One region of the Kitasatospora sp. NPDC017646 genome, then DNA from elsewhere that is predicted to be linked to it. Evidence: riboswitches for the same ligand, from Rfam matches in the RefSeq annotation. Region 1 holds a riboswitch; each other region holds the start of a gene.
The links. Region 1 has a riboswitch for cobalamin ahead of ACH4J0_RS17800 (HoxN/HupN/NixA family nickel/cobalt transporter). Riboswitches for the same ligand answer to the same signal wherever they lie in the genome.
Positions count from the first base shown of each region.

Region 1 (9,691 bases):
CCGACGTTGTCCAGCGAGATGTCCGCGATGAACCCGGTCACCGGGTCGGTCAGGTCGAGCTTCTCGTGCAGCACGCCGACCAGCTCGATGGTGCCGATGACGAAGGCCACCGCGATCGACAGCCCGGTGATGGTCAGGTTGTAGTACACCTTGCGCACCGGGTTGGAGAACGCCCACTGGTACGCGAAGTTCATGAACGTCCCGTCCAGGGTGTCGAACAGGCTCATCCCGGCCGCGAACAGCAGCGGCAGGCAGAGGATCGCGTACCAGGGCAGCCCGGCCGCCGCGCCCGAACCCGCCATCACCATCAGCGTCACCTCGGTCGCGGTGTCGAAGCCCAGGCCCAGCACCATCCCGACCGGGAACATCTGCCCGGGCCGGGTGATCGAGCGGGTCGCCCGGTTCAGGATCCGGGCCATGAAGCCGCGCGAGTCGAGGTGCTCCTCCAGCTCCGCCTCGTCGTACTGCCCGGCGCGCATCGAGCGGAACACCTTGAGGATGCCGAGCAGCGCCGCCAGGTTGAGCGCGCCGATCAGGTAGAGGAAGGCGCCGGAGGCCGTGGTGCCGACCACCCCGAGCCACTTGTGGGTGGCCGAGTCGTCGTCCATCAGCGTGTTCGCCAGCTGGGCGCCGCCCGCCACCAGGGCGGCCATCACGACCACCATCGAGGAGTGGCCGAGGGCGAACCAGAAGCCCACCGAGACCGGTCGCTTGCCGTCCGCCATCAGCTTGCGGGTGGTGTTGTCGATCACGGCTATGTGGTCGGCGTCGAAGGCGTGCCGCATGCCCAGGGTGTACGCGGTGATGCCGAGACCGACCCCGAACACCTGGGTGCCGACGGCGTAGTTCTGCGGGGCGACCAGGAAGACGAGCGTCCCGAACGCCACCACGTGCATGGCCAGGATCACCCCCATCAGCCCGGCGGTACGGAGGGTGTCCTCGCGCTTCCAGCGGAAGGCGGGCAGGACGGAGGGGGCCGCCTCGACGGGCGTGGCGGTTTCGGGCAGGGTCATATCGGGATCACGCTCCAGCACCTCGTGGAATGACTTCGTGAGATGCCGTGGCCGGTCTCCTGGCTTACGGGGCTTCCGAACCCGCCTTCCCAGGCGCACGAGGCGCCCAGTGGCACGTGGGTCCGGACAACTCTCCCCCGATCACAGTGGCGAGGGCCGCTCCGGACTGGGACCCGTTGATGGTCCGTCACCGGTCTTCCCGAGCACCACGGCGGGGAACACCGTAGGGGCAGGACCTCACCCTCGCAAGGTTGCGCACCCGTGCAGGTGTCCAGGATCACAGGTGGTGAGCTGCCAGAATGTCCGCATGCATCTCGTACCGGCCGACCGCGCGGGCCACCGCACCATCGACGGACACCGGGTCTGCGAAGCCATCGCCGCCATCGGTGACACCGACCACGTCCGCTCCTGGGCCGAGCGGTTCTCCCTGCTCGCCGACCCCGGACGGCTCGCCCTGCTGCTCGCCCTCCACCGGGCCGGCCCGCTCGCCGTCAGCGACCTGGCGGTGGCCACCGGCATGCGCGACCCCGCCGTCTCCCAGGCCCTGCGGCTGCTCCGCACCGCGGGCGTGGTCAGCGGTGACAAGGACGGACGCGTGGTGCGCTACCGGCTCGTGGACGACGGCATGCGCCCCCTCCTCGACGAGTGCGCCGCCGCCGACCACGAGGAGCCGACCGCGGCCGCGGGCTGACCGACACTCGGGGCCGGCGGACTTCCGCTGAACGGACGCCACGACCCGGCGGATGAGTACGATCACGATGTGCCGTCCCACCCCCACGTCTGGCCCGCCGACCGCTGGAACACCCGCCCGGTCAAGGCTCGCGTGCTGGCGGTCGCCCGCACCCTCACCTCGGCGACCCGGGTCCTGGACGTCCTCACCCTGCTGCACCCGGACGGCATCGAGCGGTACTTCACGGTCAACCCCGGCTCCGCGTTCGCCGACCGCGCCCTGGACGACTTCCTCCACGGCCTGCCCGGCTACACCGTGCTGGACTGGGAGGACGCCGTCCGACGCCGCTTCGACCTGGCGGTCGCCTGCGCCGTCCACGCCTCCATGCACCGCCTGGACGCCCACCTCGTCGTGCTGCCGCACGGCGCCGGCTACAACCGCCTGGTCACCGAGTCCACCGGCGACACGGTCAGCGCCGCCGGCCTCTCCCGCCACGAACTCACCCACCGCGGAAGGGTGTTCGTCGACGTCCTCGGCCTCTCCCACCCCGAACAGCTGGACCGGCTGCGGTTCTCCTGCCCCGAGGCACTGGACGTCGCCCGGGTCGTCGGCGACCCCTGCTTCGACCGGATCCTGCGCAGCGAACGCTCCCGCGACGGCTACCGCGCCGCGCTCGGAGCCGTCGACGGCCGTCGGCTCGTCGTCGTCAACTCCACCTGGAGCGAGCACTCGTTATTCGGCCGCCACCCCGACCTGCCGCAACGCCTGGTCCGCCGCCTGCCAGCCGACGAGTACACGGTGGCCGTCGTGCTCCACCCCAACGTGTGGAGCCGCCACGACCCCGAAGCCCTGCTCGACGACGCCCGCCGGATGGGCCTGCGGCTCATCCCGCCCCACCAGGGCTGGCAGGCCGCGCTCGTCGCCGCCGACTGCCTGATCGGCGACCACGGCTCGGTCTCCGTCTACGGCGCCGCCCTGGAACGCCGCACCCTGCTCGTCGCCACCGGCGCCGCCGAACTCGATCCGCGCTCCCCCAGCTACGCCTTCGGCCAGAACGCACCCGCGCTCGACCCCGACGGCGACCTCGCCGCCCAACTCGAACTCGCCCTCGCCCGGGACCGGACCGACCTGAGCGACCTCACCGACCGCTCGCTCGCCCACCGCGGCGAATCCGCCCGGGTGCTGCGTCCGCTGCTCTACTCCTTCCTCGACGGCCTGGACGAACCCGCCGACGAACCGGTCCTTCCGCCCTACCCCAGGCCCGCGCCCCACCCGACCGGTGACGGGCCCACCGCGTACGACGTCGAGGGCAAGAGCGAGGGCACCGAGGTCAGCCTGCGGCGCTACCCCTTCCACCCCGACGACCACACCCCGCGCGGCTTCCACGCCCTCACCGACGACCACCCAGGCGACGCCCTGCGCTACACCGCCGAGGTCCTCGCCCGCACCGAGGCGCACGCCGAACGCCCCGCCGTCCGCTGGCTCGCCGACACCGCGCTCGAACTGCCCGGCCTCGCCGTCGCGGTGGCCGCCCTCGGCCCGGCCCGCCACCTGCTCCGGCTGCACGGCGGCCTGCTCCTGGAAGCCCGCGCCGAACGGGACTTCGGCTGCCCCGACCCCAGCCTCGACCCCCTGCTGCTCGGCTCCGCCGTGGCCAGCTGGCTCGCCGACGGCGGCGACCCGGTCGGCCTGCCCCACCACGGCCTCACCGTCCGCACCGGCGAGCACCGCACCCGGGTCTCCTTCACCGCGGGGCCCTAACCCTCCAACTCCGCCAGCCGCGACCGACTGCGCTCGGCCAGCTCGGCGTCGTCCAGCTGCTCGGCGAGGGCGACCAGCAGGGTGTGCGCCTGGGCCTCCTTGGCGTACTGCTTGCGGGCCCTGGCCCGCTCGACGCAGGTACCGGCGTGCTCGACCGCGAGGGCGAGCTGCCCGAGCGCCCGGTGGCCCCGGGCCCGGACCAGCGGCAGCTTCATCAGCATGTCGTGGTCCTCGGTGGCCACGGCCAGCGCGGTCGCCCCGCTCAGCACGGCCAGCGCGTCGTCCGGGCGGCCGTCGGCGATCAGCGCCTGTGCCAGGTTGTAGCTCTGCACGATCTCGCCGTGGGCGTCGCCCTCGTTGGCCTCCCGGGCCAGCGTGAACTTCTCGACCGCGTCCCCCGGGCGGCCGTCGGCCAGGCACAGCAGGCCGTCCGTCTCGTACAGCACGCCCACCACCTGGCGGTTGGACACGAGCGGCACCTGCTCCGCGGCGAGCGCCAAGTGCTCGACGGCCGAGGGGAATTCCTCCCGCTCGTAGTGGGCCCGCGCCAGCTGGTTGTGCATCCGGACCACCGCGTCCGGGTTGTTGGCCCACCGGGCCGACTCGATCCCGGCCTCGTGGGTGGCGATCCAGTCCGCGTACAGCTTCCGGCCGTGGTAGAGCGGCCACAGCGACTCGCACAGCCGCCACACCTCCTCGTGCCACTGCCGCTCGGCCGCCGCCTCCACCACCGCGCGCAGGTTGGCCCGTTCGGCGTGGAGCCACTCCAGAGCGGCCGCCCCGGAGGGGAACCCGGGCAGGCCCTCACCGCTCGGCTCCTGCAGGCGCAGTCGTGGGCCCATCGCCCGGTCCGCCAGCGACGCCCTGCCCCGGTAGTACGCCACCACCCGCGCCAACAGCCCGCTCCGGCCGGGCAGTTCCCGCGCGCAGGCGTAGGCGTGGGTCCGCACCACGTCATGGGCCTGGAAGCGCTCACCCGGCCCCTGGTCGACGACCACGTCCAGCAGGTGCACGGCGCACAGCTCGTCCAGGGCCTCCTCCGCCCGCTCGACGCCCGCCGCCTCGGCCAGTTCGGCCGACACGAAGGGCCCCGGATGCACGCCGACCAGCTGGTAGAGCGACCGGCCCTGCGGCGAGAGCCGCTCGTACACCGGGTCGTAGGTCTCGTGGAGGTTCCCCTCCTCGTTGTTCAGGATGGCCAACCTGCCCTCCTGGTGGGACAGTTCCGCCACCACCTGGCCGACGGACAGGCGCCCGCGGCCCAGCAGCTGGCTCCCGACGGCGTTCAGCGCGAGCGGCAGTCCCTGGCACCGCTCCACCAGCGCCGCCACCTCCAGGTCGGTGCCGCGCCCGGCGCTCAGCCAGCCCCGGACGAGTGCCGCGCCGGCCGCCGCGCTCAGCCGGTCCAGTTGCAGCACCTCGGCACCGTCCATCCGCAGCGCGTCCAAGCGCCGCCTGCCCGCCGCCACCACCAGCCCGCTGGACGGCAGCAGGGCACGGACCTCGGCGGCGTGCTCGACGTTGTCCAGGAAGACCAGGCAGCGCCGGTCCGCGGTGACGGTGCGGAACTCCCCGAACCGCTCCGCCTCGACGTCCGGAGGCCGGACCCCGAGGGCGCGCAGGAAGCCCTCCAGCACCCCGGCGAGGTCCACCGCGGACCGGTGCCGGTAGGCCTTGAGGTCGGCGTACAGCACACCGCCAGGGAAGTGCGCCGCCTGCTCGGCGGCGAACTTCGCCACCAGCTCGGTCTTGCCGACGCCGCCCAGGCCGGTGAACACGACGATCGCCGGCCCTCCCCGGTCGGACCGGGCCAACGCGTCGGTGAGCGCCGCGAGTTCGTGCTCACGGTTGACGAAGCTCGCCCGGGGCGGACGCACCTGGTGCGGGCTCGGGCGCTTCGGTGGCAGGTGGACCGTGACGTTCCGCCCCTGGACCACGTGCCCGTGCACCGTGCCCGACACGCTGTTGGACACCTCGTAGCCGTCCACCCGTCCGCTCCCTCCGACCGGCCCGGGCCCCAGCCTACGGCGTGCGGCACCCCCCGGTGCCGAATCCGCCTCAGGCCGCCTGGCAGGTCGGGCACCAGAACAGGTTGCGCGCCGCGTGCTCCTCCGTCCGCACCTCGGTGCCGCAGACCAGGCAGGGCATCGCGGCGCGGCGGTAGACGTACACCTCGCCGCCGTGGTCGTCCACCCGGGGCGGGCGGCCCATCGCCTCGGGGGTGTGCTCGGGACGGACGGTGTCGATCCGGCCGGCGGCGACGCCCTCCTGCATCAGGGCGACCAGATCGGCCCAGATCGCGTCCCACTCCCGGCGGGTGAGGTCGCGGCCGGCCCGGTGCGGGTTGACGTGGTGGCGGAACAGCACCTCGGCGCGGTAGACGTTGCCCACCCCGGCCAGCACCTTCTGGTCCATCAGCAGCGCGGCGACGGTCGTCCGGCTGCCGGATATCCGGCGCCAGGCGGCCTCCGGGTCGGCGTCGGTGCGCAGCGGGTCGGGGCCGAGGCGGGCGGCGACGGCGGCCTTCTCGGCGTCGGTGACCAGGGCGCAGGTGTTGGGACCGCGCAGGTCGGCGTAGCCGTCGTCGTTGGCCAGCCGCAGCCGGACCAGGCCGACGGGCTCGGGCGCGGGGCCGGTGCCGAAGCTGAAGCCGCCGTAGAGGCCGAGGTGGATGTGCACCCAGGCACCCTCCTCGAAGCCGAGGAAGAGGTGCTTGCCGGTGGCCTCCGCGCCCGTGAGCAGCTGCCCGTCGATCGTCCTGGCCTCGTCGGCGAAGCGGCCCTGCGGGCTGGAGACCTGCACCGGTCGGCCGCCGAAGGCCTCGCGGCTCTGGCCGGCGAGGCGGTGGATGATGTGGCCTTCCGGCACGGGTGTCAGCTCCCCGGGTGGTTCTGGCGGGACCGGTCCATCATCGCAGCCGCCACCGACACGTCGGTGGCACCCCGGATCCGCCGGGGTGGGCAGGTCAGCGGACCGGCATCCCCATCAGCCGGGCCAGGATGACGCGGTCCAGCTCGGCGGCCGTACCCGCGACGTCCAGGTAGGAGTTGTCGATGATCGGCAGCCCGGAGTTGTACCAGCCGGCCATCCGCCCGTGGATGCGTGCCACCTCCTCGTCGCCGAGCCGCCGGGTGCCGCTGCGGCGGGCGTTGCGGCGCAGCACCGAGTCCAGGCTGGGCAGCAGCACGACCGGGATCATGCCGGGGCCGATGTGCCGCTTCCAGCCGCCGAGGCCGATCGCCGGGCGGTCCGGGAAGACGGCGTCGTCGATGATGCAGGAGATGCCGTTGGCCAGGTAGTTGCGGCAGGCGAAGCCGCAGGTGCGGCGGGCCAGCCGGTACTGGGCCTCGGAGGCGTTGTTCCAGCCGGACTGCGGGTTGGCGAAGCCGGACTGCACCCACTCCCGGACGTCGTCCAGGCTGATGTGCGCGGTCGGGGTTGCCCGGCGCTCGGCCCAGTGGCGGGCGACGGTGGTCTTGCCCGCCCCGGCCGGACCGATCAGCAGGACGGCGATCGGCCCGGCGGGCGCGTGCCGCTGCGGCGGGTGGGCGGGGAGCTGGACGGGCGTGCCGGCGGGCAGCACGAAGTGCCCGGTGCCGCCGGCCGGTACGGGCGCACCGGGCGGCGGCGCGGCGGCCGGAGGCCGGGCGGGCGCAGGTGCGGGTGCGGGTGCGGGCGCAGGCGCCGGAGCCGCGGCGGGCACCGGGGCAGCGGGCGCAGGCGCCGGAGCCGCGGCGGGCACCGGGGCAGCGGGCGCCGGAGCCGCGGCCGGCACCGGCCCCGGGGCGGGTACGGGAGCAGCCGCGGGCCGAACCGTCGGTGGCGGCGGAGAGGGTGGCGGAACCGGCGCCCCCGACGGGGACACCCCCGTGCCGCCCCCCGGCGGCACCGGCGGAGCGGCGGGACGCGGCGGGACCTGCCCACCTCCGGCGTACTGCGTCACGGCACCTCCTCCCGACACCTCTCAGCGGGGACACTACACGGCGGCCCGGCGGCGGGCACAGTCCGCCGCCGGGCCACTGACCAGCAGTCAGCGCGAGGAGAGCTGCTCCGCCAGCGCCCGGAGCGCCAGCTCGTACGACCCGATCCCGAAGCCCGCGATGGTCCCGGAGGCCACCGCGGCGATCACCGAGGTGTGCCGGAAGGTCTCCCGCGCGTACGGGTTGGAGATGTGCACCTCGATCAGCGGCGCGGTGCGCTGCGCCGCGGCGTCCCGCATCGCGTACGAGTAGTGGGTGAACGCACCCGGGTTGATCACCACGGGCACCTTCCCGTCGGCCGCCTCGTGCAGCCACTCCACCATCTGCTGCTCGGAGTTGGTCTCGTGCACCTCGACCTCGAAGCCGAACTCCTCGCCGAGCGCGGTGCAGCGCTCGACCAGCCCGGCGTACGAGGTGGCGCCGTAGACGTCCGGCTCCCGGCTGCCCAGCCGGCCGAGGTTGGGGCCGTTGAGCACCATCACCCGGGTCACGCGGAGACCTCCGCGTAGGCGGCGACCAGCAGGGACGGGTCCGGGCCCTCCAGCACGGAGGTCTTGCCGAGGCCGTCGAGGACGATGAAGCGGATCAGGTCGCCGCGCGACTTCTTGTCGATCTTCATCGCGTCCAGCAACTTCGGCCAGGCGTCCGCCCGGTAGGTCAGCGGCAGGCCGACCGAGGCCAGCACGGTGCGGTGCCGGTCGGCCGTCTCGTCGTCCAACCGCCCGGCCAGGCGGCCGAGTTCGGCCGCGAAGACCATGCCGATGGAGATCGCCGCGCCGTGCCGCCACTTGTAGCGCTCGTTGCGCTCGATGGCGTGGCCCAGGGTGTGGCCGTAGTTGAGGATCTCGCGCCGGCCCGACTCCCTGAGGTCCCCGGAGACGACGTCGGCCTTGACCTGGATGGCCCGGCGGATCAGCTCGACGGTGTGCGGTCCGGCGGGCGACTTGGCGCCCTCCGGGTCGGCCTCGATCAGGTCGAGGATGGCCGGGTCGGCGATGAAGCCGCACTTGATGACCTCGGCGAGGCCGGAGACGTAGTCGTGCCTGGGCACGGTCTCCAGGGTGCCGAGGTCGGCCAGCACGCCCACCGGCGGGTGGAAGGCGCCGACCATGTTCTTGCCCTCGGCGATGTTGATGCCGGTCTTGCCGCCGACGGCCGCGTCGACCATGCCGAGCAGCGTGGTGGGCATGGAGATCCAGCGCACCCCGCGCAGCCAGGTGGCCGCGACGAAGCCGGCCAGGTCGGTGGTGGCACCGCCGCCGAGACCGACCACGACGTCGCTGCGGGTGAACCCGGTCTGCCCGAGCACCGACCAGCAGTACGCGGCGACCTCGGCGCTCTTCGCCTCCTCGGCGTTGGGCACCTGGAGCGCGATCGCCTCGTACCCCTCGCCGGCCAGGTCCTCGCGGATGGCGTCGGCGGTGGCGGCCAGCGCCTCCGGGTGGATGATCGCGACCCGCTTGGCCCGCGTCCCGATCAGCGGCGCCAGCTCGCCGAGCAGCTGGTGCCCGATCAGCACGTCGTACGGGTCGTGGCCGGCGCTGCCGCCGACGTGAATCCTGACGGTGGTGTCAGTCATGGGGGGTCTTCAGCTCCAGTGCTTCCAGTACGGCGTCCGCGACCTGCTCGGGGGTGCGGTCGGCGGTGTCGACGACGGCGGTGGCCACCTCCAGGTAGAGGGGGCGGCGGGCCTCCATCAGCTCGCGCCAGCGGGCCCGCGGGTTGACGGCCAGCAGCGGACGCGGGGCGTCCAGGCCGACCCGCTTGACCGCGTCGCCGAGCGGGACCTCCAGGAAGACCACCGGCAGCTCGCGCAGCAGCTCACGGGTGGCCTCGGCCATCACCGCGCCGCCGCCGAGCGCCAGCACTCCGCCGTGCCCCTCGGCGGCCACGCGCACGGCGCGGACCTCCAGCTCGCGGAAGTGCGGCTCGCCCTCGTCGATGAAGATCTCCGGGATGGGCTTGCCCGCCAGCGCCTCGATGTCGGCGTCTGTGTCCCGGAAGCCGACGCCCAGGCGTTCGGCCAGGGCCCGCCCGACGGTGGACTTGCCACTGCCGGGCGGCCCGACCAGCACCACGACGGGCGTCATCATCGGATGATCAGGTTGTCGAGGTAGCCCTGCACGTTGCGACGGGTCTCGGAGACGTTGTCGCCACCGAACTTCTCGCTCACCGCGTCGGCCAGCACCAGCGCGACCATCGCCTCGGCGACGATGCCGGCGGCCGGCACCGCACACACGTCCGAGCGCTGGTGGTGCGCCTTGGCC
Region 1 covers NZ_JBIRJC010000010.1:61,149-70,839, forward strand. The annotation lists gene ACH4J0_RS17800 (HoxN/HupN/NixA family nickel/cobalt transporter) at 1-1,013, opposite strand, end outside; cobalamin riboswitch at 1,045-1,239, opposite strand; gene ACH4J0_RS17805 (ArsR/SmtB family transcription factor) at 1,321-1,704, shown strand; gene ACH4J0_RS17810 (hypothetical protein) at 1,774-3,444, shown strand; gene ACH4J0_RS17815 (AAA family ATPase) at 3,441-5,432, opposite strand; gene ACH4J0_RS17820 (Fpg/Nei family DNA glycosylase) at 5,503-6,312, opposite strand; gene ACH4J0_RS17825 (AAA family ATPase) at 6,410-7,333, opposite strand; gene aroQ (type II 3-dehydroquinate dehydratase) at 7,475-7,903, opposite strand; gene aroB (3-dehydroquinate synthase) at 7,912-9,003, opposite strand; gene ACH4J0_RS17840 (shikimate kinase) at 8,996-9,517, opposite strand; gene aroC (chorismate synthase) at 9,514-9,691, opposite strand, start outside.

Region 2 (9,691 bases), on a different contig from region 1:
GTGTTCCAGCGCTTCAACCTGTTCCCCCACATGACCGCCATAGAGAACGTCATCGAGGCACCGGTCCAGGTCAAGGGCGAGACCAAGGCCGACGCCCGGGAGCGCGGGATGGCCCTGCTGGAGCGGGTCGGCCTCGCCGACAAGGCGAGGAACTACCCCTCGCAGCTCTCCGGCGGCCAGCAGCAGCGCGTGGCGATCGCCCGGGCACTGGCCATGAAGCCCAAGCTGATGCTCTTCGACGAGCCCACCTCGGCGCTCGACCCGGAGCTGGTCGGTGACGTCCTCGACGTCATGCGGGGCCTCGCCGAGGAGGGCATGACGATGGTGGTCGTCACCCACGAGATGGGCTTCGCCCGCGAGGTCGGCGACGCGCTGGTGTTCATGGACGGCGGTGTGGTGGTCGAGTCGGGCAACCCCCGCGACGTGCTCACCGACCCCCAGCACGAGCGCACCAGGGCCTTCCTCTCCAAGGTGCTCTGAGCCCGTACGGCTGGCGCCCGGCAGGCGACTTCCTGCCGGGCGCCGCCCGTTTTCCCCAGCCGGGTAATAGGCTGGAAGCAGTCAGCCCGTTACCGATAACTCTGGAAGGACCGCCGTGGAGCTCGCCTCGTACGCCGATCTCGCCGTTCGGCTGGTGAACACCGAGGAGCCCGAGCGCGGCACCGACACGCTGACCTCGGTGGACGCGGTGCGCGCCCTGTTCTCCGACTCCGCCCGTGCCGCCGCGCTGGCCGACGAATCCGACGTGCCCCGGCTGCGGGCGGTGCGGACCAGGCTGCGCGGGGTCTTCGAGGCCGCCGCGGAGGGCGACGAGGTCCGGGCCGTCGACTTGCTGAACAGCCTGCTGATGGAGTACCCCGTCAGCCCGCTGGTCTCCGGGCACGACTACCTGGACGATGCCGGCCGGCCGCGCTGGCACCTGCACCTGGCCGACAACTCGCCCACCGCCACCGCGCACTTCAGCGCCGTCGCCTGCATGGGCCTGGCCGTCCACCTCACCGAGCTGGGCGCCGACCGGCTCGGCATCTGCCAGGCCGCACCGTGCCGCAACGCCTACCTGGACACCTCGACCAACCGCTCCCGCCGCTACTGCTCCGACCGCTGCGCCACCCGCGCCAACGTCGCCGCGTACCGGGCCCGCAAGCGTCAGGAGGCCGAGGCCGCCCTGCACTCCGGGAGCTAGACCTCTTCGACCCACACCCCGAACCGGCGGGCCAGGCCCGGCAGCCGGGACAGCCGGGGGCCGAGCAGCAGTCGCTCCAGCCCGCGGCCCGGCGCAAGCCAGGCCGGGCTCGGGCGCAGCCGCAGCAGCACCCGACCGAGCACCAGCTCGTCCGGGACCGGGCCGTAGCTGCGGCTGTCACTGTCCACCGGGCGGTTGTCGGACAGCAGCCACCAGCCCTCGGGGCGGCGCTCGGCGGCCCGCTTCACCACCAGCAGGTCCTGCTGGAAGGGGTGCCGGAACAGCACCACCGCGCCGGGCCGGATCGGCGCGCCGTAGCGGACCAGCAGCTGGTCGCCCTCGCGCAGGGTCGGGACCATCGACGGGCCCGCCACGTCGACCAGTCCGAACGGCAGCACGCCGCCGCCCGCGCCCCGCGGTTCCGTGCTCCGCGCCACGACTCCTCCTCCCGGACCGGCCCGGCCCGGCCCGGCCCCAGTCTGCCGTACGGACCGCCATCCGTTCGATGTCCGGATTACCCCGGTTCCGGGTCCGCCTTTTGCCCTAGGCCCACCGCCCGGCCGCGAAACCCGGAGGCCGGAAGGGTAGTCTCGGGCGCGGGAAGACGATCTAAGGAAGGACTCCCATGTTCTCTCGTCTGTTTGCACCGCGTGCCACCGCTCACGCCCACTGCGACCTGCCGTGCGGTGTGTACGACCCGGCGCAGGCCAAGCTGGAGGCCGAGTCGGTCAAGGCCACCCAGGAGAAGTACCAGGCCAACGAGGACCCGCACTTCCGCGCCCGCGCCATCATCATCAAGGAGCAGCGCGCCGAGGCCGTCAAGCACCACATCTCGGTGCTGTGGAGCGACTACTTCAAGGCCCCGCACTTCGAGAAGTACCCCCAGCTGCACAAGCTGATCAACGACACCCTGAAGGCCGCCTCGGCCGCCAAGGCGTCCACGGACCCGGCCACCGGCCAGGCCCTGCTGGACCTGATCGCCGAGGTCGACAAGATCTTCTGGGAGACCAAGCAGGCCTGAGCCTGACGCGTCGCCACCCGACCGCCCCCGTCCGCTCCGTCGGACGGGGGCGGTCGTGCGTTCACGTGCGATCCGCTCTCAGTAAGGACTGCTCGGCTTGAGTGACTGCTATGCTGCCGGGCGTCCGAGGGGGAAGTCCGGTGTGAATCCGGCGCTGACCCGCAACGGTGAGCACGGCCCGAAACGTCGTGCCAGCCCGATCGCCCCGGTCGCTGAACTCCCGACAACTCGCCGCGGACTGCGAGGGGAAGGCGCCCGAACACGCCCCCGGACGGCGCCCGCCCCGGCACGCCCTGCGGCCCGAGGCAAGGCGCGACCGCAGTGAAGGACCCCGTTCGCCGAACACCGACCGTCCCGCTCGCCGTCGGCCTCGCCGCGGCCCTGCTGGTCTCGCTGGTCTGCGGGGTCGCGTTCGGCGCCTCCGGGATCCGACTCCCCGACGTCCTGCGCCTGTTGGCAGCCGGCCTGACGGGCGGTCGGCTGGACGCGGACGAGGCCGCCGCGTACGCGATCGTCTGGGAGATCCGACTGCCGCGCACCGTGCGGGCCGGCCGGATCGTCAAGGAGATCGCCCTGGACGCCAGGGCCGACCTGGTGTTCGCCGGCTGGCACTACGGCTTCGACGAGGGCAGCGGCGTCACCCCGCAGGCGTTCGAGGCCCTCGGCATCGACTCGTACGTGCTCAGCGAGTCCTGCCGCAGCGGCACGGGCAGCGAGCGCGGGGTGATGGAGCCGCTGGACGCGCTCTACACCGACCTGGCCAACCTCGGTGAGATCTTCGACGTCAGGGACCGGGCCGACGAGCTGATCGCCGAGTCCAGGGCGAGGATCGCCGCCGTCCCGCAGCCCGGGCGCCGCCCGTCCGTCTTCCTCTACGACAGCGGGCAGGACAAGCCGTACACCGCCGGGAAGTTCGCCGCCGCGAACGAGATCATCGCCAGGGCCGGCGGGACCGACATCATGGGGGACCTCGCGGACACCTGGGTCACCGCCGGCTGGGAGAGCGTGGTGCGGCGCGACCCCGAGTGATCGTGATCAACGACTACGCGACCCCGGGCGCCGAGCAGAAGCGCGGCTTCCTCAAGTCGTTCCCGCCGCTGGCGAACGTCTCCGCGATCAGGAACGACCGGATCGTGGTCATGGACTACGCCGACCTGGTCGAGAGCCCGCGCAACCCGGCCGCGATCAGCACCCTGGCCGACTTCCTGCGCACCGTTGTGGCCGGCTGACCGGTCCCGGCCGAAGCCCACGGTCGGGCGTACGCTCGAAGGTGCGGAGCCGACGGACCCCACCGGAGGAGCGAGAGCATGAGCACCATGGAGGCCCCCGCCGCCTTCGACACCCGAGCGCTGCGCGAGGGCATCGAGCGCTGCGACGCCGAGGCCCTGCTGGCGCTGTACGCCGAGGACGCCGAGCTGCGCGTGGTCGACCGCAAGACCCAGCCCAGTCACCCCCTGGTGATGCACGGGCGGGACGAGATCGGCGCCATGCTGGACGACGTCTACGGCCGCGAGATGACCCACAAGCTGGAGCAGGTGGTGGTCCAGGGCGACCACGTCGCCTTCCTGGAGTCCTGCCGCTACCCCGACGGGGTGCGGGTGCTCATGGCCTCGATGGCCGACCTGCGGGACGGCCGCATCGTCGACCAGACCTCCGTCCAGGCCTGGGACGAGACCGGTCCCGAGCAGTAGGCTCGCGGCATGATCCGCACCGCCGTCGTCACCGACGTCCCCGTCGTCCTGGCCATGATCCGCGAGCTGGCGGAGTACGAGAAGGCCCCGCAGGAGGCGGTGGCCACCGAGGAGCAGTTGCGCGAGGCGCTGTTCGGCGCCAACCCGGCGCTGTTCGGCCTGATCGCCGAGGACGACGCCACCGGCGAGCCGGTCGGCTTCGCGGTCTGGTTCCTCAACTTCTCGACCTGGCGCGGCACCCACGGGATCTACCTGGAGGACCTGTACGTCCGCCCGGAGGCCCGCGGCGGCGGCCACGGCAAGGCGCTGCTGCTGGAGTTGGCGCGGATCGCCGTCGAGCGCGGCTACGCGCGGGTGGAGTGGTCGGTGCTCGACTGGAACCAGCCCTCGATCGACTTCTACAAGTCGATCGGTGCGGTGCCGATGGACGAGTGGACCGTCTTCCGGCTCACCGACGAGGCACTCCGGGCCGCCGGCAGCCGTTGAACGGACGCACGGAGTACGGGCAAAGGCCCTGCCACCCTGCGTCGCAATGCCTTACCATGAGTAACTCCCGCACCTGGTGCGGAGAACGGACCGGACGCCGGCGGAACCGCGGCTTCGGTACCCCCGATCAGGGGTACCGAGGGCACAACCGGTGGCGGTAGAACAGCGGTTGGCAGAGGCCCCCCGACCGGGGGTGCCAAGCAAGCACAGCGCGTCACCCAGGAGGCAAGGGTGTCCCAGATCGACAGCGATCTCGGAGTTCAGGACTTCGTGGAGGTCCGGCTGCCCGCGGCGGGGGCCTATCTCTCCGTGCTGCGAACAGCAACGGCCGGGCTCGCGGCCCGGCTGGACTTCACCCTCGACGAGATCGAGGACCTGCGGATCGCGGTCGACGAGGCCTGCGCCATCCTGCTCCAGCAGGCGGTGCCGGGCTCCGTGTTGTCCTGCGAGTTCCGGCTGGTCGGCGACTCGTTGAAGGTGACGGTCGCCGCTCCGACCACGGACGGCAAGGCGCCCGAGCGCGACACCTTCGCTTGGACGGTGCTCTCCGCGCTGGCCGGCGAGGTGGACTCGTCGGTCGCCGAGGACAACACGGTGTCGATCAGCCTGCACAAGAAGCGCGGCGGGTCCACCGCCCACTGACGGGCACCGAGCAGCACCCTGCAAGGGCCGTCCGCCGTTCCCCCTCCGGGGCCCGGCGGGCGGCTCCCGGTACCGCCCCCGGGGCGGTACGACCAACGAGACGATACCGGGGCCGACGGCCTCGGTGCTCCCGGAACGGAACGGGGGAATGGCCGTGAGTGATCTGGACCGTACCGGCCTCGCGACGGCGGGACCTGCCGTACCGACCCAGGCGAGCGTTTCCGGCCTCGCCGCCAACGACGAAGCGCACCCGAAGGACGCCCACCGGATGAGCCACCCGACCGAGCCGACGTCTGAGCCGACGCCCGCCTCCGCTCCTCCGCCGGAGCCGGCGGAGGAGGCCGCGGACCTGCACGGCGCCGTGCCCGCGCAGGGCTCGCACCGCACCGGCGCGCCGGACCGGGAGGCCGCCCGCGCGCTGTTCGTCCGGCTGTCCGCGCTGCCCGAGGGCTCCCCGGAGCGCGTCGAGCTGCGCAACCAGCTGGTGCGGATGCACATCCCGCTGGTCGAGCACCTCGCCCGGCGGTTCCGCAACCGGGGCGAGCCGCTGGACGACCTGACCCAGGTCGCCACCATCGGACTGATCAAGTCGGTGGACCGCTTCGACCACGAGCGCGGGGTCGAGTTCTCCACCTACGCCACGCCGACCATCGTCGGCGAGATCAAGCGGCACTTCCGCGACAAGGGCTGGGCGGTTCGCGTCCCGCGCCGCCTCCAGGAGCTGCGGCTGTCGCTCACCACGGCGACCAGCGAGCTCTCCCAGCGGCACGGCCGCTCCCCCACGGTGCACGAGCTGGCCGAGCACCTGGGCATCTCCGAGGAGGACGTCCTGGAGGGCCTGGAGTCCGCCAACGCGTACTCCACTCTCTCCCTGGACGTGCCGGACAGCGACGACGAGTCGCCCGCCGTGGCGGACACCCTGGGCGCCACCGACGAGGCGCTGGAGGGCGTCGAGTACCGGGAGTCGCTCAAGCCGCTGCTGGCCCAACTGCCGCCCCGCGAGCAGAAGATCCTGGTGCTGCGGTTCTTCCGGAACATGACCCAGTCACAGATCGCCGCCGAGGTGGGCATCTCCCAGATGCACGTGTCCCGGCTGCTGGCCCGGACCCTGGCCCAGCTGCGGGAGAAGCTCCTCGTGGAGGAGTAGCCACGAGCAGGAACACCGACGGCCGCCCAGCTCCCGCTGTGGCGGCCGTCCGGTCGGGCGGAGCGTCCCGCTGCCTCCGCGGGGCCCGCGCGCTCAGTCCTCCTGCGGGGCGTACAGCGCCGCGGTGGACTTCGGGCTGAGCAGCGCGCCGATGCCCACCAGGCCGAGCAGGCCGACCAGCACGCCGACCGCGATCATCGCGCCGCCGCTCTGGACCATGTAGTAAGCCACCGGCAGGCAGATCGAGTTGGTCAGCACCGCCGGACTGCGGCCCCAGCGGCGCTCCTTGAGCAGCGCGCGGGCGGCCAGCACGGGCAGCACCCCGAGCAGGACGATGACCAGGCCGCCGAACTCGTTCAGGGCGAGCTGCTTGGCCTGCCCGGACAGCGCGGACACCATGTCCGAGACGCCGACGACGGCCAGCGCGGCGCCCTCCAGGGCGGTGATGGCGGCGCCCAGGGTCAGCGGAACCGGGCGGGCGGGTGCGGGGGCGGAGGTTTCTGCGGTCACTCCAGCAGGGTAGCCGCCGGCCGGTCCGTACCGCCCCGTAGGCTTTCCCCATGCGCGCTCTCCTGGTCGTGAACCACAAGGCCACCACCACCAGTGGCCGGACCAGGGACGTACTGATCCACGCGCTGCGCAGCGACCTCAAGCTGGAGGTCGCCGAGACGCAGTACCGGGGCCACGCGCGCGACCTGGCCCGTGAGGCGGCGGCGGAGGGCACGGTGGACCTGGTGGTGGCGCTGGGCGGCGACGGCACCGTCAACGAGGTGGTGAACGGGCTGCTGACGCACGGCCCGGGCGAGAAGGTCCCGCGACTGGCCGTGGTGCCGGGCGGTTCGACCAACGTCTTCGCCCGCGCGCTGGGCCTGCCCAACGACCCGGTGGAGGCCACCGGCGCCCTGCTGAGCGCGCTGGAGCAGGGGCAGGAGCGGCCGATCGGGCTGGGCAAGGCGATGACCGAGGGACTGCCGGACCGCTGGTTCACCTTCACCGCCGGCCTAGGCTTCGACGCCGGGGTGGTCGGCCGGGTCGAGGAGCAGCGCCGGGCCGGTCGCAAGTCCACCCACGCGCTGTACGTCGGGCAGGCCGTCCGGCACTACTTCACCCAGCGTGAGCAGCGTCGCTCGGGCCCGGTCGCCCTCGAACTCCCGGGCCACGCAGCCGTTCCGGGTCTGGTGCTGGCCATAGTCAGCAACACCTCGCCGTGGACCTTCCTCGGCAACCGTCCGGTCTACCCCTCACCCCTCGCCTCCTTCGACACGGATCTGGACGTCTTCGGCGTCACCCGGATGACGGCGTTCGGTACCGCTCGAACGGTCCGTCAGATCCTGCGGTCGCACGCGCCTTCGAGCGACGGCGCGCCGTCGGCCGGGCCCTCCGGAAAGCACGTCGTCTCCTATCACGACGTCAGACACTTCACCTTGGTTTCCCAGGAACCCGTCCCGTTCCAGGTCGACGGGGACCATCTTGGAGACCGGAGTCGCGTCAGTTTCACAGGCGTACGGCGGGCACTGCGTGTGATTGTGTGACCGGAAGCGGGGTTCGCCCTTCTTCTCGAACGCACAAGCCCCCTTCACTCCATAGAAGTACTGGCTGTGAGCTAGGCGACACCGAAGAATCAAAAATTCCTCCCCGAAGGGGGTTGTATCCGAGCCTGAGGTTTGCGAACCTCTACATGGCGATCGGGACACATCGCAGCGACGGCGACTCCGGAACCACAGGAGCACCGACCGCGGAGTGTCCCTCGAATCGCCGAATCCCCTCCCAGCACAGACCACCCGGGCCCGACGGGCCTCTGGTCTCTTTTGCTGTTGTGGGATTCGTGAAAGCGTTCACATTCACAAGCCACATTCGATTATGCCGATCGGGCCACCCCCCGCGGCAGGAGGAGTTGGACGACCATGGACTGGCGCCACCGCGCTGTCTGCCGCGAAGAGGACCCGGAGCTGTTCTTCCCGATCGGGAACACCGGTCCTGCTCTGCTGCAGATCGAGGAAGCCAAGGCCGTGTGCCGCCGCTGCCCGGTGATGGAGCAGTGCCTCCAGTGGGCTCTCGAGACCGGCCAGGACGCCGGCGTCTGGGGCGGTATGAGCGAGGACGAGCGTCGCGCGATGAAGCGCCGTGCCGCCCGCAACCGCGCCCGCACCGCCTGATCAGCAGCGTCTGATCACACGCCGTAGCACCAGCAGTAACCGCCGTACCGATCAACACATGATCAAAGGCTTCCCTGCAGTTCCTGGTGAAGCCTTCCGCACCAAGGGCCTTGCCCGGCGAGGTCCCGCGACACAGGACCGTCCAGCCACTTGATACTGTTCACTTAGAGCAATATCGTGGAGCTGTGACGCTCACCGTGTGCAACGCACATGTCAGGTGTCGCACCACCCAGAGCCCCCGTTCCGGCCGACTCCCCCCGACGGCCGGAACGGGTTGAGAGGCCCTGTCGACCCACCCCCCCCCGGTCGACAGGGCCTCGTTTCTGTTTCCGCACCCAGGGCGCACGGAGTGTGCACCCGGCGCGTTCGCCGAACGCGCGCCCCGGCCGCGCGCCTCAACGCCTCAACGCCTCAACGCACCGGGATCTCCAGGATCACCTTGGTCCCGCCGTCCGGGCCGGCCACCATGTCGAAGGTCCCGCCCAGCTCACCGGTGGCCAGCGTCCGGACGATCTGGAGTCCGAGGTTGCCGGCCGTCTTCGGGTCGAAGCCCTCGGGCATGCCGCGGCCGTCGTCCTGCACGGTGATCAGCAGGTACTCCTCCGGCCGGGCGCCGCCGTTCCAGCTGTCCGACCAGCCCTTGCCGGTCGCCGGGGCCCGTCCGCGCAGGGCACTCACCTCCAGGTTCCCGGAGGCCGTCGGGCCGAAGGCGTGTTCCAGGGCGTTCTGCAGCAGTTCGGTCAGCACCATCGACAGCGGGGTGGCCACCTCGGCGGAGAGGATGCCGAAGCTGCCGGTGCGGCGGGTCGCCACCCGGCCGTCCTGGGACAGCTCCATCGCCATCGCCAGCACCCGGTCGGCGATCTCGTCGAAGGCGACCTGCTCGTCCAGCGCCTGCGAGAGCGTCTCGTGCACGATCGCGATCGACCCGACCCGGCGCACCGCCTCGTCCAGCGCGGCCCGGGCGGGCTCGGACTCCATCCGGCGGGACTGCAGCCGCAGCAGGGCTGCGACGGTCTGGAGGTTGTTCTTCACCCGGTGGTGGATCTCCCGGATGGTGGCGTCCTTGGTCATCAGCTCGCGGTCGCGCCGGCGTAGCTCGGTGACGTCCCGGCAGAGCACCAGCGAACCGGTCAGGGTCCCCTTGGGCTTGAGCGGGATCGCCCGCAGGGTCACCACTCCGCCCTGCGCCTCCACCTCGGTCTGCCGGGGCGCCCAGCCGCTGGCCAGCTTCACCAGTGCCTCGTGGACGGCCGAACGGGAGGGCGGGGCGAGGTCCGCGGTGGCCCGGCCGAGGTGGCTGCCGACCAGGTCGGAGGTCAGGCCGAGCCGGTGGTAGGCGGAGAGGGCGTTGGGGCTGGCGTA
Region 2 covers NZ_JBIRJC010000014.1:48,230-57,920, reverse strand. The annotation lists gene ACH4J0_RS22435 (amino acid ABC transporter ATP-binding protein) at 1-480, shown strand, start outside; gene ACH4J0_RS22430 (CGNR zinc finger domain-containing protein) at 596-1,183, shown strand; gene sodX (nickel-type superoxide dismutase maturation protease) at 1,180-1,620, opposite strand; gene sodN (superoxide dismutase, Ni) at 1,809-2,204, shown strand; cobalamin riboswitch at 2,293-2,430, shown strand; partial or broken gene ACH4J0_RS22415 (ABC transporter substrate-binding protein) at 2,757-3,433, shown strand; gene ACH4J0_RS22410 (nuclear transport factor 2 family protein) at 3,512-3,895, shown strand; gene ACH4J0_RS22405 (GNAT family N-acetyltransferase) at 3,905-4,381, shown strand; gene ACH4J0_RS22400 (anti-sigma regulatory factor) at 4,613-5,023, shown strand; gene ACH4J0_RS22395 (RNA polymerase sigma factor SigF) at 5,178-6,170, shown strand; gene ACH4J0_RS22390 (hypothetical protein) at 6,264-6,680, opposite strand; gene ACH4J0_RS22385 (diacylglycerol/lipid kinase family protein) at 6,731-7,702, shown strand; gene ACH4J0_RS22380 (WhiB family transcriptional regulator) at 8,075-8,326, shown strand; gene ACH4J0_RS22375 (sensor histidine kinase) at 8,738-9,691, opposite strand, start outside.
Region 2: it holds a riboswitch for cobalamin, as region 1 does, so the genes downstream of both, ACH4J0_RS22415 (ABC transporter substrate-binding protein) here and ACH4J0_RS17800 (HoxN/HupN/NixA family nickel/cobalt transporter) in region 1, are expected to answer to the same signal.

Region 3 (9,691 bases), on a different contig from region 1:
TCCAGCGGGTGGCCGGTGCTCCCGGGGTGCGGACGGCGAGCGCGGTCGCGGATTCGACGGCGGTCATCGGCGGGCGTGTCCGGGAGGTTTCCGGCGTCGATCCGGCCTCGGTCGACCGGGTCATGAAGCTCGACCTCGTGAGCGGCTCGCTCAAGGACCTCGGGCCCGGCCGGATCGCCGTCTCCCGCTCCGTCGCGCAGGAGACCGGGGTGGGCGCCGGCGGGCAGGTCAACGTCCGGATGGGCCGGGGCGAGGGTCTCGGCCGGTACACCGTGGTCGGCGTCTACCGGGACAACCCCACCGCCCGCGACGTGCTCGGCGCCCGGGAGGAGGTGCAGCGCAACGGCTACAAGCCCGGCTCCGTCCAGCGGATCCTGGTGCGCGGCGACGGCGCCTCGGAGAACGCGCTGCGGACGGCGGTGGGCGACAACCCGCTGTTGGAGGTGCGGGACCGGGCAGAGCTGGTGCGCGAGGCCGCCGGGACGATGGCCGACCTGCTGACGCTGATGTACGGGCTGCTCGCGATCGGCGTGGTGATCTCCGCGCTCGGCATCGTGAACACCCTGGCGATGTCGGTCACCGAGCGGACGCGGGAGATCGGCGCACTGCGGGCCCTCGGTATGGAGCGGGCCGCCGTCCGTCGGATGATCCGCCTGGAGGCGGTGACGGTCGCCGGGTTCGGCACCCTGCTGGGCCTGGCGGGCGGCCTGTTCGGTGCCTGGGCGGTCGGGGCGTTGGCCGGTGGTGCGATGGAGCAGTACACGCTGGTACTGCCGTGGGGGACGCTCGCCCTGGTCTGCCTGGCCTCCCTGGCGATCGGCGCGGTCGCGGCGGCGGTCCCGGCCCGGAGGGCGGCCGCGCTGAGTCCGCTGGAGGCCGTCGCCGAGGCGTGATCGACCCGCCTGCCCCACGCCCGGCGTGGGGCAGGCGGCTGGTCAGCGGGCGACGAACAGCCACTCCGGGCCGTAGCTGAAGCGGGGTCGGCGGGCAGCTTGACGCCGTTCAACTGGCGCGCGGTGGCGCCCAGGTCGCCGCCCCTTTCGTTCGGCTGTGCGCCGGACGGTAGCCGGGGGGCGGTCGTGCGTATGCGTGTGAGGCCGGTGTGGCCCGGGAGTTCAGTCGGACGGGCGGAGCGCGCCGGGCGGGCCCTGGCTCGGGGGTGCGTCCAGGGCCGGGGCGATGGCGACCGTCGACGCGGAGACCGGGCGGCGGCTCTGGGAGCTGTCGGAGCGGCTGACCGGCGTCCGGTTCGCCGTCTGAGGCGGGCTCCCGACACCCTGGGCGATCAGTCTCGTTGCCAGCGGGAGTGACCGGGGTGGCCGGCGAGACCACCGGCCCTGGCATCAAGCGGGACAGTGGTCCCTGCGCGAGGAGCGCTTCGACGTCACCGGCATGACCGCGCACCACGGCTCAGCGGGGCCCGCTCCTGCGCGCCGGAGTGAGAGGACCACGGCTGACGTGCTGCGCGGGAAGTCGGCGGGGTCGACTTCCCGCGCACGGTGCGGGGGCCTCGGTGCTGCGAGACGGAGGGGGCCAGGACCGCCATCAGCAGGCGGTTGGAGAGGGGGCGGGGCGCCGAAGTCGAGGCCGAGGCTGGAGATCGAGTACACGGCGTGCAGGGGCAGGTCGCGGGTGGCGAACATGCCGTTGGCGTAGCCGTCGTCGTGGCCGGTCTTGCCCCGGAGCAGGGTGCCGTTCGGCAGCGGGATGGACATCAGGCCGACGCCGAAGCAGGCCACCTTGTTGCAGGAGGTGCCGCCGACGAACGGGACGAGCTTGCCTGGAAGTGATCACAGATTCTTGTCGGTGCTGAGGGGAGGCAGACTGACAACTCACAGAAGTGGGGAGGTCACGACGGTGCCGGTGAACAAGAACCCGACGGTTCGGCAGCGGCGGCTGGCCCGAACGCTCAAGGAGCTGCGCGCAGGGGCAGATCTGACGATCGCCCAGTCGGCGAGGCAACCCGACTGCGCGGAGAGCAAGATCAACCGGATCGAGGCGGCTCGGTCCGGCATTCGACTGGTGGATCTCCGACTGCTGCTCGATCTGTACGGGGTGAAGGATCCAGGGACGCGGGGCCGGCTGGAGGCTTTGTCCCGAGAAGGCCGGCTGCGTGGATGGTGGGATCGGTACTCTGTCCGGATTCCTCGCGGGGGTCAAGACCGGGAAGCTTTCGACCGACTGATGTAACAGTGGTGCCCCGCGCGGGCTGTGGCCGGGCGGGGCACCACTGCTGTCCCTTGCTTCAGCTGAAGTTGTCGACCCAGAAGAAGAGGGTCCGCAGGATCGCACCCGGGGCGCCGGCTCCGAAGGCGAGGACCATGGCTTGTCCGACCGCGACATCGGTGGGGTCGATGCCCTGGGACCACGTGATCCGGGCATCCAGGCCGGGGATGGTGCGGCCGGGGAAATACGAGCGGAACGATCCCCGGGCGTGGGCGATGAGCACCCCGTTGCGCCGTAGCTCAGCCCTGCGCAGGCTGGGCGACCGGAGCTCGTAGGTGCGGTCGCCCAGAACTGCGGTGCGGGTGCGGGACTTCCGACTCGTCGGCACGGTGTGGCCGTTGATGTTCATCGCGCCGTGGTCGCGGTCGGGCACCACCGTGACGGTGGGCATCCCCGACCCCTGCACCCGCGCCACGACGGACGGCCAGCGGTCGTGACTGATCCGTATCGGCCCGAACGGGCCGTCGATCACACGCTGTTGGAGCTTGGGCATACCTGGGCCACTCCTGAACACCGGGTAGCGAACAGCGGAGCCACCATGCCGGCGGCTCCGCTGTTCGCTGGACGATATCGACTTAGAAGTCGTCGTCGAAGGACACCGAGCCCTCGACCGCGACCTGGTACGCCGACACGCGACGCTCGAAGAAGTTGGTCAGCTCCTGGACGTTCTGGAGCTCCATGAACCCGAACGGGTTGGTCGACCCGTACCGGATCGGCAGGCCCAGGCGCGCCAGGCGCTGGTCGGCCACGGCCTGGAGGTACTCCCGCATCGACGCGGTGTTCATGCCGGGCAGGCCGTCGCCGCACAGGTCCTGGGCGAACTGGAGCTCAGCCTCGACAGCCTCCTCCAGCATCTCCGTGACCTGCTTGGCCATCTCGTCGTCGAAGAGGTCGGGCTCCTCCTCGCGGACGGTGTCCACCACGGAGAACGCGAAGTCCATGTGCATGGACTCGTCGCGGAACACCCAGTTGGTGCCGGTGGCCAGGCCGTGCAGCAGGCCGCGCGACCGGAACCAGTACACGTACGCGAACGCGCCGTAGAAGAACAGGCCTTCCACACACGCCGCGAAGCAGATCAGGTTCAGCAGGAAGGCCCGCCGGTCCTCCTTGGTCTGCAGCGAGTCGATGTGGTCGACCGCGTTCATGTACTTGAAGCAGAACTTGGCCTTCTGGGCGATGGAGGGGATGTTCTCCACCGCCGCGAACGCGGCCGCGCGGTCCTCCGGGTCCGGGAGGTAGGTGTCGAGCAGCGTCAGGTAGAACTGGACGTGCACGGCCTCCTCGAACAGCTGACGGCTCAGGTAGAGCCGCGCCTCCGGGGAGTTGATGTGCTTGTAGAGGCTCAGCACGACGTTGTTGGCGACGATCGAGTCACCGGTCGCGAAGAAGGCGACCAGGCGGCCGATCATGTGCCGCTCGCCCTCGCTCAGCTTGGCGAGGTCGGCGACGTCGGAGTGCAGGTCCACCTCCTCGACGGTCCAGGTGTTCTTGATCGCGTCACGGTACCGGTCGTAGAACGACGGGTAGCGCATCGGGCGCAGAGTCAGCTCGAAGCCGGGGTCGAGCAGCATCTTGCGGTCGTCGGCAGTCATTACTGGCAGGCCTCGCAGGACTCGGGGTTCTCCAGGGAGCAGGCGATGGCGGCTTCCTGCTCCGGGGTGAGGGCGGGGGTGTTCACGGGCACGGGCGCGGCGGTGCGGGCGGCACCGGAGGCGGCCTGGGCGATGCGGGTCGCCGGGCGCGAACGCAGGTAGTAGGTGGTCTTGAGACCGACCTTCCACGCGTAGGCGTACATCGAGCTGAGCTTGCCGATGGTCGGCGCCGCCATGAACAGGTTCAGCGACTGGCTCTGGTCCAGGTACGGCATGCGGGCCGCGGCCAGGTCGATCAGCGCGCGCTGGGGCAGCTCCCAGGCGGTGCGGTAGAGCGACCGGACCTCGGCCGGGAGCCAGTTCAGCTCCTGCACCGAGCCGTTGGCGTCGCGCAGCGAGTCGCGGGTCTGCTGGTCCCAGACACCGAGTTCCTTGAGTTCGCGCACCAGGTACGGGTTGACCTGGAGGAACTCGCCGGAGAGGGTCTCGCGCTTGAACAGGTTGGACACCTGCGGCTCGATGCACTCGTACACGCCGGCGATGGACGCGATGGTCGCGGTCGGCGCGATGGCCAGCAGCAGCGAGTTGCGCAGGCCGGTCTCGGCGATGCGGGCGCGCAGGGCAGTCCAGCGGTCGGCCCACTGGGGGGCGGCCGTCGGGAAGTGGTCGATGTGCAGCTCGCCGCGGGCGGCGCGGGTCTCGCCGTAGGCCTCGTGGCGGCCCAGCTGCTCGGCCAGGTCGGCGGAGCGCTCGTAGGCGGTGAGCATGATGCGCTCGGAGATCATCGTCGACAGCTGCTTGGCCTCGGTCGAGTCGAAGTCGATCCGCAGCTTGAAGAAGACGTCCTGGAGGCCCATCACGCCGAGGCCGACCGGGCGCCAGCGGGAGTTGGACGTGCCGGCCTCGGTGGTCGGGTAGAAGTTGATGTCCACCACGCGGTCGAGGAAGGTCACGGCCGTACGGACGGTGGCGTCGAGGCGCTCCCAGTCCATGGCGTTGATCAGGTCGTCGGCGCGAGCACCGAGAGCCACGTGGGCGCCGAGGTTGACCGAGCCGAGGTTGCAGACGGCGGTCTCGGAGTCGTCCGTGACCTCCAGGATCTCGGTGCACAGGTTGGAGGAGTGCACCGTGCGGCCCGGCAGCGCGGTCTGGTTGGCGGCGCGGTTGGAGGCGTCCTTGAAGGTCATCCAGCCGTTGCCGGTCTGCGCCAGGGTGCGCATCATGCGGGCGTAGAGGGTCTGTGCCGGGATGGTGCGGACGGCCTTGCCGGCCAGCTCGGCCTTGCGGTAGGCCTCGTCGAAGTCGGCGCCCCACAGGTCGACCAGCTCGGGCACGTCGGCCGGGGAGAACAGCGACCAGTCGGCGTTGGCGTTGACCCGGCGCATGAACTCGTCCGGGATCCAGTGGGCCAGGTTCAGGTTGTGGGTGCGGCGCGCCTCCTCACCGGTGTTGTCGCGCAGCTCCAGGAACTCCTCGATGTCCGCGTGCCAGGTCTCCAGGTAGACGCAGGCCGCGCCCTTGCGGCGGCCGCCCTGGTTGACGGCGGCGACCGAGGAGTCGAGGGTGCGCAGGAACGGGACGATGCCGTTGGACTTGCCGTTGGTGCCGCGGATCAGGCTGCCGCGCGAGCGGATGCGCGAGTAGGACAGGCCGATGCCGCCGGCGTGCTTGGAGAGGCGGGCGATCTGCGCGTAGCGGCTGTAGATCGAGTCCAGGTTGTCCAGCGGTGAGTCCAGCAGGTAGCAGCTGGACATCTGCGGGTGCCGGGTGCCGGAGTTGAAGAGCGTCGGGGAGGAGGTCAGGTACTCCAGGCGGCTCATCAGGCCGTACAGCTCGGCCACCTCGCGCACCGACTGCTCGGAGTCGCCGACCGCCAGGCCGCAGGCGACGCGGAGCAGGAAGTGCTGCGGGGTCTCGATCACCTTGCGGGTGATCGGGTGGCGCAGCAGGTAGCGGGACTGCACGGTGCGCAGGCCGAAGTACTCGAAGCGGTCGTCGCCCTGGGCGTCGATCAGGGCGTCGAGGGCGGCGGCGTGCTTGGCGACGAAGGCCGCGGTGGTGTCGCCGATCAGGCCCTCGGCGTGGCCGACGGCGATCGAGGCGGAGAAGGAGACCGAGCCCTGGCTGTTCGCCTCGTCGACGATCTCCAGGGCGAGCAGGCGGGCCGCGAGCTTCGAGTACTGGGGGTCCTCGGCGATCATCGACGCGGCGGCGTCCACGGCCAGCCCGCGCAGCTCTGCGAAGTCCGAGCCGGCGTGGCGGCCGCGCAGCGCGGCGGCGGCGACATGACCGGGGTCGACCTCGGTGAGGTCGGCGCTGCGGTCGGTGAGCAGCCGCAGCAGCGCGCCCCCGGGGTCGGAGACCGTCGGGTCGGTGAAGGCGGAGCCGGTGCCCTGGGCGGGCAGGGTGGCTGAGGCAGCGGTGGTCAAGGCGCTCTCTCCTGGCGGCGATCGGCGGCGTGATCGGGGTCACCCGGACCGATCTGGGCAGGGGAGCACGGCGCGAACGCAGGAAAGCGCCGCGCGAGGTGTCTCCCCGGCCCGCCCGCGAGGCCCGGAGGGGTGGTGCTGGGTGCCGGCGCGGCCTCTGCGGGAGGGCCGTGGCGCACGCTGTCGGCAGGTACTCGGACTCGCGGGCACGGCTGCTGGAGCCGCCCGCACACCGCTGCGGGGCAGTCCCGGACTCCCACCGGGTTCCCCTGCATCGACAGCAGGAGTGAGCATACATGTAGTGGTGTCTCAGTGATGCGACACCACATGTAGTGCGCCGTGGTGTGTCGGCGCGATGACCGGTGGTACCGGGGCGGGGGGTGGTTCGTGCCCGTCCGGGGCCGGGAGCCGCGCCTCGGACGAGTCGGAACCGTGCCTCGGACGGGTCGGAACGGTGCCTCGGACGGGCCGCGCCGACGCGCCGGGCGGGCCGGATCCGCGCGCCGGTCGTCCTGGTTTCGATACGGAATGGTCACCGGGCGGATCGATGGTCCGGGGGATGCCCTACGATCTGGGCGCATGAGCGACGGAACCGGCGTACCTGGGCACGGGCCGCAGGGAACGCCTCCCGCCGGGCCGGGGGGCGCACAGAATCAGCAGCCGGCGGTGCCAGGGCCGGTGCCGCCGCCGAGCGGCGGTTTCGGCCCGCCGCCGGCCTCGTACGGGCCGGTGGCGCCGTCCGCGCAGCCGGTCCCGCAGCCCGTCCCGCCGGTGCCCCAGCCTCAGCCGGTGCCCCAGCCTCAGCCGGGCCCGCAGCCGGTGCAGCCGATGGCCCCTCAGCCGCAGTGGCAGCAGCAGCCGCCCCAGCAGGCCGTGCCGCCGCAGCGCGTCGAGCCGGACTGGGCGGCGCTGGCGGACCGCAACGAGGCCGACGGCAAGCGCAAGCGGCGGATGAAGGTCATCGGCATCGTGGCCGCCGTCGTCCTGGTGGGCGGCGGGGTCGCGGGCGGCGTACTGCTGCTCGGCAAGAAGGACGATCCCAAGAAGAGCGGTCCGGTCACCACCTCGACCGCTTCCAACAAGCCGACCCCCGGTCCGTCGAGCGCGAGTTCGTCCCCGGGCGGGCAGACGGACGACCCGTCGAAGCCGATCTGGGAGGCCGCGACCGACCCGGCGCCGCAGGACGCGGGGGCGCTGTTCTCCGCGATGCAGGTGACGGTGAACGGCGCGACCTGGAACCGCACCGTGGTCTCGCTCGACCAGCCCTGCTGGGACGGCAACTCCACCACCGGCGGGCTCGGCAAGGTGCTCGGCGACCAGGGCTGTCAGAAGGTGCTCCGGGCGACGTACGTCTCCGGCGACAGCGCGGTGACCGTCGGCGTCGCGGTCTTCGACCACAAGATCCAGGCCGAGACCGCGATGAAGAACTACTCCGGCCAGCTCAAGGGCCTTCCCGCGCCCGGTGCCCCGGCGTTCTGCGCCAACCCCGGCTGCACCAGCACGCACAGCAGCCTGGGCCGGTACGACTACTTCACCGTCGAGGGGTCGGCGAAGGGCGGCAACGCCCCCGACGCCACCGCGACTGCGGCGGCCTCCGGGTTCGCCGACCACGTGAAGGGCCAGCTGCTCCAGCGGGCCAAGGCGGCGGGCTCCGCCACGCCCGGCTCGCAGGGCACGCCGACCGGCTGACCGGTCGTGACACCCCGGTGCCGGCGGATCGTTCGCCGGGACCGGGGGAGTGTGGCAGGCTCTCGTCGGAGTCATTCGTACGCGTGTTCCGGTTGCGTCCGTGGGGGTCGGTACCGGCGAGCAACCGGAGGAGCGGTCGTGCCCCTGCCCAGTGCCCTGCGCGGCAAGTCGGCCGTCCTGGCGGCGGCCGGGATCGTGGTCGTCGCGGGCACCTTCGCGCTGCTGGACCGGGACGGCCGGGCCGATGTCGGCGAGCCCGTGCGGGTGCCGGTCTCGGTCGGCGCCCCCGGGCGCACCCTGCCGCCGGACGTGGGCCGCGACCTGCTCGCCCGGGACCCGAAGGCCTCGCCGAACGCCCGCGCCGTCGACCAGTTCCTCACCGACCTGGAGACCCAGGCCCGCACCGGGCAGAGCGGCGGCACGGTGATCGGCCAGCACGTCGAGGCGCACAACGAGCGCAACAACCCCGAGTACGGCGACTACCGGGGCACCAAGCAGGTCGGCTACTACTACAAGAAGGCCGCCGACATCACCGGCCGGCTGCCCGGCTTCCTGGAGACCGACCTCGGCCCCGGCTACGGCCAGAACGCCTGGGGCGTCGGCAACCCGCGCTCCTACTCGGCCGGCCGCTGGCCCACCTGCCGGACGGGCTGGCAGTACACCGACGACGCCGTCGACCTGATGACGGCCGTCTGGTCCGGCCACCCGCGTGCCGACGACGGCACCTACGACAGCTCCGGCGTCCAGCAGAACTGCGACGGCAGCAGCACCGACCTGCCCGACAACGGCGGCGCCCCGGCCGGGATCGTCGGCATGTCCTTCCACGAGCCCTACCCCGGATCGGACGTCAAGTCCTTCGACCGGGTGCTCTGTTCGAACTCTCCGGCGGCCAAGGACCCGGGCTGGTTCGGCCGGGTCGTGGACGCCGCGGACGACACCCCCGAGTACCGCGCGCTGATCACCGACCTGTCCTACCTGGCCGACCACCTGGACTACCTGGCCGCCCACGACGTGCCGGTGCTGCTGCGCCCGTACCACGAGATGAACGTCAAGGACTGCTCCAGCCGGTTCTGGTGGGCGGGCCAGAAGCCGGCCGACTACCAGGCGCTGTGGAAGATCACCTACAAGTACCTGGTGGAGACCAGGGGCCTGCACAACCTGCTGTTCGTCTGGACGCCGGTGTCCTGGGACGGCGCCCCTGGCGTGGACCCGTGGGACTACTACCCGGGCACCCAGTACGTCGACGTGGTCGGGGTGGACGACTACAGCGGCAGCCCGGCGCACCCGATCGGCACCGGTGAGGTGTGGACCAAGCGCTACTACGACGGGCTCGCCGCCTACGACAAGCCGCGGATGCTGGCCGAGTCCTTCGCCGTGCCCGTCAACTCCCGCCAGCCGGACACCCTCCGGCGCACGCCCTGGACGATCTGGACGGTCTGGGGCCAGTCGCTCACCGCCGACAACCTGGCCCCGGACCAGCCGCGCAACTCCGTCGCGGACGTCAACGCCACCTACCACAGCCCGTTGGCGATCACCGGCGGCTCCGGCCCGTCCGGCGGGAGCATCGACTGGGGCGGGTTGCACGTCCGCTGAGGCCTGCCGGGGCCCGGCGAGGTCCGGCGAGATCCACGGTGATCGGTCCGGGATCCGTTGAACGGGCTGAATTCCGGGTCCGTTGCGCCGTGTGGCATCCTGTGGCGGCGAAACCGAGGGCTGGGTGGACGGTCGGGAGAGGGCCGAAGGGGCGGGGGTAGG
Region 3 covers NZ_JBIRJC010000014.1:17,622-27,312, forward strand. The annotation lists gene ACH4J0_RS22255 (ABC transporter permease) at 1-893, shown strand, start outside; gene ACH4J0_RS22260 (hypothetical protein) at 1,344-1,715, opposite strand; gene ACH4J0_RS22265 (helix-turn-helix domain-containing protein) at 1,858-2,190, shown strand; gene ACH4J0_RS22270 (hypothetical protein) at 2,246-2,719, opposite strand; gene ACH4J0_RS22275 (ribonucleotide-diphosphate reductase subunit beta) at 2,802-3,818, opposite strand; gene ACH4J0_RS22280 (ribonucleoside-diphosphate reductase subunit alpha) at 3,818-6,223, opposite strand; cobalamin riboswitch at 6,415-6,558, opposite strand; gene ACH4J0_RS22285 (hypothetical protein) at 7,037-7,936, shown strand; gene ACH4J0_RS22290 (glycoside hydrolase family 26 protein) at 8,075-9,529, shown strand.
Region 3: it holds a riboswitch for cobalamin, as region 1 does, so the genes downstream of both, ACH4J0_RS22280 (ribonucleoside-diphosphate reductase subunit alpha) here and ACH4J0_RS17800 (HoxN/HupN/NixA family nickel/cobalt transporter) in region 1, are expected to answer to the same signal.